One region of the Cellulomonas sp. T2.31MG-18 genome, then DNA from elsewhere that is predicted to be linked to it. Evidence: predicted binding sites of a transcription regulator. Region 1 holds the regulator's gene; each other region holds the start of a gene.
The links. Region 1 encodes LexA, which represses DNA repair genes until DNA is damaged. Its sites were predicted from a motif close to TCGAACANNTGTTCGA; they were not measured.

Region 1 (2,260 bases):
GTCGACGTGGTGACCTACGCGGCCCTGAAGATCTCCGGGCTGCCGCCGTCGCAGCTGTTCGGCTCCGGCACCGTGCTCGACTCCTCGCGCCTGCGCTTCCTCATCGCCCAGCACACCGGAGTCGCGGTGCAGAACGTGCACGCCTACGTCGCCGGGGAGCACGGAGACACGGAGATCCCGCTCTGGAGCTCGGCGAGCCTCGGCGCGGTGCCGCTGCTGGACTGGAACGGGTTCGGCGACCGGGGTCCGCTGACCGCCGGCGTCCGGGAGGCGATCGCCCGCGACGTGGTCGAGTCCGCCTACAAGATCATCGAGGGCAAGGGCGCGACGAACTACGCCATCGGCCTCGCCGGCTCGCGCATCATCGAGGCGATCCTCAAGGACGAGCACCGCATCCTTCCCGTCTCGTCCCTGCTCGAGGGCTACCACGGCATCAGCGACGTCTGCCTCTCGGTCCCGGCCGTGGTGGCGGCCGACGGTGTGGGCGAGCGGATGCCGGTGCCCATGTCCAGCGACGAGCTGGCGGGCATGCGACGCTCCGCCGACGCGGTGCGCTCGGTCGCGCGGCAGTTCGGGTTCTAGACGACGCCTGCGGGCTCGCCGGACCTGACCGGCGGGCCCGCCGGGCCGTCCTGGCGTGCGCCGATCGCCCTAGAGGCTGCGCAGCACGCTCACCACACGACCGAGCACCGTCGAGTCGTCGCCGGGGATCGGTGCGTACGCGGGGTTCTGCGGCATCAGCCAGACGTGACCGTCCGTGCGCTTGAGCGTCTTGACCGTCGCCTCGCCGTCGATCATCGCCGCGACGATCTCGCCGTTCTCCGCCACCGGCTGGCGCCGGACCACCACCCAGTCGCCGTCGCAGATGGCGGCGTCGATCATCGAGTCGCCCCGGACCCGGAGCAGGAAGAGGTCGCCCTCGCCGACCACCTGCCGGGGGAGCGGGAAGACGTCCTCCACCACCTGGTCGGCGAGGATCGGGCCACCGGCCGCGATCCGTCCGACGACGGGCACGTATGCCGGCCCGGGGGTGCGGTCCAGCTCCGGCAGGTCGGGGTCGAGACCGGCCGCCCATTCCGCCGTCCCGATGCGCACCGCACGGGAGTCGTCGGGCTGGACCACCTCGATCGCGCGGGGCCGGTTCGGGTCCCGACGCAGGTAGCCCTTGCGCTCGAGCACGGTCAGCTGGTGCTTGACCGACGACGGGCTGGTCAGGCCGACCGCCTCGCCGATCTCCCGCATGCTCGGCGGGTAGCCGCGGCCCTCGACGGACTGCTTGATCGTCGCCAGCACCAACCGCTGACGCGGTGTGAGCCCCTCGTCGTCGGGGGCGCCGTCCGGTAGTGCGTGCACCGAGGCGAGGGTCCCGTCCTCGTCCGTCCGCCTGCTGTCCGTCACCGCGCTGTCCTCCCTGTGGCCGGCGGCGTGCCGGACCGTCGCACCCACCGACCCCGCCGTCCGCGTCCGGCCTGGTACCAGCGCCGCGCGGGTCGTGTCAGTGGTCGGTGATGGTCTGTCGCCGTGCAGCGAGCGTATGGCCCGCGGCACCCGGACTCAAACACCTGTTCGAGCGTGTCTCGACGGATGTCGGTCCCGTCTGGTAGACATCGTACAGACGTTCGACGAACGGATGTTCGATCCGGTGGTGGCATCGCGAGGTGCCACCCGCGACGGAGGTGGGCAGCATGAGCGCGATCCTGGTCACGGCACGTCCGGCGGTCGTTCCCGTCCGGGCTGGTGCGGCGGCGCCTCGCGGTGTCGCCGGGGCGCGGGAGCGGCACCTCCGGCTGGTCCCGGACGCGACGGCGCCGACGGACGAGCGGCAGGCTCAGGAGCGGCCGCTGCGGCTGACCCGGCGGGGGCGCGTCGTGGTGGCGGCGCTCTCGCTGCTGCTCGTGGCCGGCGTCGGCGTCCTGGGGAGCAGGGCAGCGGCTGACGGACCCGCCTCCGCTCCGGTCGTCGAGCGGCACGTCGTGACGTCCGGCGAGACGCTGTGGGGCATCGCCGCGTCGGTCGCGCGTCCCGGTCAGGACGTCCGAGACGTGGTGGTCGAGCTGCAGAAGCTGAACGGGATGGGCGACTCGGGCCTGGTGGCGGGCGAGGAGCTGGTGGTTCCCGCCGCCGGCTGACGGCCCTTCGTTCCTTGCGCGGCCCGCAGGCGTCGCTTAGCGTCGCCTGCGACCCCGACGAGTCGGAGGGGTCGTTCGACGGTGCCGCCGACCGCCCCCGGGTGGCGGCACAGGTGAGAGGACCCTTGTGC
Region 2 (2,260 bases), 1.1 Mb from region 1:
CGGGTGCCGCCCGTCGAGGCGGTCGCGGAGCTGCTGGCTCGTCGGGACGGGATCGACCCGACCACAGCCCTGGTGGCGGCCCGTGCCGCGCAGAGCCACGTCGGCATCGCCCGCCGGCTCGCGCGGGACGCGGACGCGCGGGCCCGTCGCAACCGCGTGCTGGAGCTGGCCGGTGGCATCCGCGGCGTGGGCGACGCGGTGCTGGCTGCGGGGGAGCTGGTCGAGACGTCGCAGGCGGAGGCCCGCGCGCGGACGGACGAGAAGGACGCGGCCGAGCGTGCCGCTCTGCTGCACACCCTCGGCGCCGAGAACGCCGCGACGCTCCCACCGACCGTGCGGGCGCAGGTGCGCCAGCTCGAGGAGGAGCAGAAGCGCCGCGCGACCCGCTCGCAGCGCGACGTGCTGGACCGGGCGATGGTGGACCTCCTGTCGCTCTACCGGGACGTCCTGGTGGTGCAGTTCGGGGCGGGCGTCGAGCTGGTCAACAGCGAGCACGAGGCCCTGGTGCGGGGGCTGGCGGCGGACAGCACCGCGGAGCAGACGCTGCGGCGGATGGATGCCGTGGGCGTCGCACGGACGCGGCTGGCCGGGAACGTGGCGCCGCTGCTCGCGGTCGAGGCGATGGCGGTGGCGCTCCGGCCGCAGGGCTGAGAGCTGCGGGTCCGCGGTGTCGCCTGCCGGCTGGCGGCTGCGAGCTGCGGGCCGAGGTCGAGGGTGTCGGGGCCCGACGCCGAGCCCGGTACCGGCGGCGGCCCGGCGCGTGAGTACCCACCCAAGAGACAGTCATGTATCTCTGCCGCCCGGTGGGCGTGAGTCCCGCCATGGCCGGCGCGGGGCGCGTTGAGCTGGGCCGGCCGCGCGGTTCGTGTGGCGGGGGGCGGTGCCGCGACGAGTCCGCCGTCGCCTGCGGGTCATATCGCTCACAGCGAACACACAGTTTTGCGAACACACGTTCGAATACAGCCGAGCCCGATATCGTTGGTGCTGGTCGGACGGGTCTCTCGGGTGGGCGGCGGTGGTAAGCGGTGCACGGATCGGCAGCGGACGGAGTCGTTGACGCGCTCACCGTGGCGGTGGACGCCGTCGTGGAGGGTGTGCAGCGGGCGTCCTCGGTCGGCGGAGCCGTCGGCGGTGAACCGCTGGACGTGCTGTTGAGCCTGGTCGAGCAGCTGGACCGCCTGAGCGTCGCGGCCGCGTGGCTGTCGGCGTCGGCGGCCGAGGACGGGATGTGGGCGGCCGACGGCTCTCGCTCGTTCGCGCACTGGTTGGCCGCCCGCACCGGGATGTCGTTCGTCAGGGCGCGGGAGCTCGTCACCACAGGCCGGGTCCTGCGGGAGCACCTGCCCGCCACGAGCGCCGCGGCACTGGCCGGGGTGGTGGGCCGGGACCAGGTGCGGACGATGGTGACGGTCGTCGCCACCAGCGAGCCGCGGTGCGACGCTCTCGCCGGATCGGCGGAGGAGTGCGGTGAGGAGTTCCTCGTCGAGCACGCGGCTCAGGACGGCGCCGACGGCTTCCGCCGGCTGGCCCGGCGCTGGGCCGCCGCGGCCGATCCCGACGCGGACGAGCGCGGGTACCGCGAGGCGTGCGACCGGGAGTTCGTCGGGCTTGCCGCCACGAAGGGCGGGTATCACCTCTCGGGCTTCCTGACGACCGAGCACGGTGCGGCGGTCAACGCCGCGCTGGACGCCGTGATGACGCCCCCGGCCCCGGACGACCGACGGACCACGCAGCAGCGTCGCGCGCAGGGGCTTGCCGACGTCGCACGGCTCGTGCTCGACCACGGGTTGGTCGGCACCGGTGCAGCGGTCCGGCCGCACCTCGACGTCGTCGTCGACTTCGAGACGTTGCGGCGTGCCGTCGAGGCCGGCGCCCCGGACCCGCGCGCCGTTGGTGGAGCGGTGGAGCGTCGAGTGGCGGAGCGTCGACTGGTGGAGAGCGACGCGGGCAGACGTGCGCGACGGCCGTTCCGGTTGCCGACCGTCGCGGACGTCGACCGGTTCGCGGTGGCGGAGCTGGTCGGTGCCGGTCCTGTGCCGCAGACGGTGCTCGCGCGGCTGGCCTGCGACTCCGCCGTCTCGCGGCTCGTGTTCGGTCCGGACTCGCAGGTGATCAACGTCGGCCGCGCCGAGCGCACCTACGCCGGTCCCCGCCGGAGGGCGGTGGTCGCCCGCGACGGCACGTGCCGGTATCCAGGGTGCACAGCGCCGCCGGCGCTGGGCGAGATCCATCACGTCGCCGAGTGGGTGCGGGACGGCGG
Region 3 (2,260 bases), 1.6 Mb from region 1:
GCCGAAGAGCTGGACGTGCCCGTGCGGACGGAGCTGCGGCCCGGGACGCACGAGTGGGGCTTCTGGGACGAGTCGATCCAGCGCGTGCTGGAGTGGCTGCCCCTGCACCGGTAGCGGGCGAGTTCGGGGCTAGCGGCCGGCGTCGTCCCCCTCGAGCGCGTCGATGCACTTCTCGAGGTAGCGCAGCAGGTCACGGGTCTCCGCCGACGTCAGACCGGCCACCATCTGGGCGTCCACGGCGTCCGCGCGCGCCTGCGCCAGGGCGAGCAGGCGCGCGCCCTCGGGGGAGAGCGCGGTGGGCCGGGCGCGGCCGGACGGGGCCTGCTCGGGGCGCTCGACCAGGCCGCGGTCCTGGAGGCCGCGCAGCAGGGTGCTCATCGTCTGCCGCGTGACGAAGGCGTTCCGGGCCAGGTCGGAGCTGGAGATCCCCGGTGCCCGCGACAGCAGCTCCATGCAGACGTACTGCGGCGTGCTGAGGCCCAGGGGCCGGAGCGTGTCGTCCATCCGCGTGCGCAGCGAGGCCTGGGCGTGCTTGAGCACGTACCCGACGACGTGTGCGAGGTCGTCCGGCCTTTGACGCATGTCAGTAGTCTGACATACCGTCTGCATGTCAGAACACTGACATCCACTCGGACGACAGGTGAGCGCCATGGCAGTGACCGGACCCGACTTCATCGCCCTGCAGGTGCGTGACCTGGAGAAGGCGGCGGCCTTCTACGAGGAGCACCTCGGCCTCACCCGCGCGCCCGCCTCGCCCCCGGGCGCAGTGGTGTTCACGACGAGCCCGGTCGCCTTCGCGGTGCGTGAGCCGTTGCCGGGCGTCGACCTGGACGGCATGCCGCAGCCGGGCGTCGGCGTGGCGCTGTGGCTGCACGCCGACGACGCGCAGCAGCTGCACGACTCGCTGGTCGCCGCGGGGGTGCGGGTGGTGCAGGCGCCGGTGCCGACCGCGTTCGGGCTCACGTTCACGCTGCTGGACCTGGACGGGTACGCCATCACCATCCACGACCGGCACTGAAGGCGAAACGCAGGGCGGCGTCCTCGATGTAGCCCTGTGCATGGGACCTGCGGGATGTCGGTGGGCGTCGATAGCATACGAACATGCGTTCGAACCGGGTCGTGGCGGTGGCGGCATGACGGCGGCCGTCGTCGACCGCCCTGTGGCGGCGCGCGGCGACGTGGCAGCGGCGGCCGACGTGCTGAGGGTGGCGCAGGTGTTCCTTGCGGCGGTCGGCGCTGCGGAGTCGTGGTCGGCCGGTGAGCGTCGCGCGGCACTGGAGGACGTGGACCGCACGGCCGGCCTGCTCGCCGCGGTTCGGGCGCGGCTGCTGGCTGCCGAGCGAGCCGCGGGGACGTGGGCGCTGCACGGCGACCGGGACCTGGCAGCCTGGCGCGCCCGGACCTCGCACGCCGGGGTTCGGGAAGCGGTCGGCCAGCTGCGGCAGGCCGATGCGATCACGACGATGCCGCAGGTGCGCGACGCGCTGACCACGGGTGCGATCACCACCACGCATGTCGACGCCATCGCCCGGTTCACCGCCACGGCATCGCCGCAGGTCGCCGAGCTCGCGCGGTCCGGTGCAGGGCAGGCGGAGATCGTGGCACTGGCCACCCGGGTGGACGGCGCAGGCCTGGGAAAGGCGCTGACGCGGTGGCAGGCCGAGCTCGACCCGACCGCTCGGCAGCGCGCGCACGACCAGCAGCAGGCTGCGCGCTACCTCAACCTCTCCGAGACCCCCGGCGGCACCTACGTCAAAGGTCTGCTCGACTCCGTCGCCGGTCACCGGTTGCGGCTCGCCCTGGAGGCGGTGAGCCCGCGGCCGGGCCTCGACGACGAGCGCGCTCCGGAGCAGCGGCGGGCCGACGCCCTCGTCCAGCTGGCAGACCGGGCGCTCGACGACACCGGCCCGGCGACGGGTCCTGCCGGCAGGCCGCACGTCAGCCTGGTCCTGAGCGAGTCGACGTGGCGCGCCCTGCGCGCGGGCGGTCGCCGATCGGTCGGTGAACGAGGTCTGGCCGGCGAGCGGGAGGCCGCCGATGCGCGGGGTGTGGCCGGCCGGCGGGCTGCGGCGGACGAACGGGCTTCGGGCGGCAGGTCGGATCCGGCTCGGCCGGGCGCGGGGAGTGCCGTGGCGACGGGTCGATCTCTCGTCGGCGTGCCACCGGTGTGCGACGAGGACGGGAACCCGTGGCCGGCCTCCGAGGTGGGGCGGGTGCTGTGCGACTGCCACGTGACCCGTGTCGTCGTCGACGCCGACTC

Region 2: ACFQTY_RS02585 (DUF222 domain-containing protein) is a predicted target of LexA. The motif match lies at 942-957, and genes of this name have one in related genera.
Region 3: ACFQTY_RS00080 (DUF222 domain-containing protein) is a predicted target of LexA. The motif match lies at 1,096-1,111, and genes of this name have one in related genera.

What each region holds. Positions count from the first base shown of each region.
Region 1 covers NZ_CAXWGW010000001.1:1,618,815-1,621,074, forward strand. The annotation lists gene ACFQTY_RS07485 (L-lactate dehydrogenase) at 1-582, shown strand, start outside; gene lexA (transcriptional repressor LexA) at 652-1,398, opposite strand; gene ACFQTY_RS07495 (LysM peptidoglycan-binding domain-containing protein) at 1,686-2,129, shown strand; gene nrdR (transcriptional regulator NrdR) at 2,257-2,260, shown strand, end outside.
Region 2 covers NZ_CAXWGW010000001.1:565,626-567,885, forward strand. The annotation lists gene ACFQTY_RS02580 (DNA polymerase III subunit delta') at 1-651, shown strand, start outside; gene ACFQTY_RS02585 (DUF222 domain-containing protein) at 1,074-2,260, shown strand, end outside.
Region 3 covers NZ_CAXWGW010000001.1:24,225-26,484, reverse strand. The annotation lists gene ACFQTY_RS00095 (alpha/beta hydrolase) at 1-114, shown strand, start outside; gene ACFQTY_RS00090 (MarR family winged helix-turn-helix transcriptional regulator) at 130-582, opposite strand; gene ACFQTY_RS00085 (VOC family protein) at 650-1,018, shown strand; gene ACFQTY_RS00080 (DUF222 domain-containing protein) at 1,134-2,260, shown strand, end outside.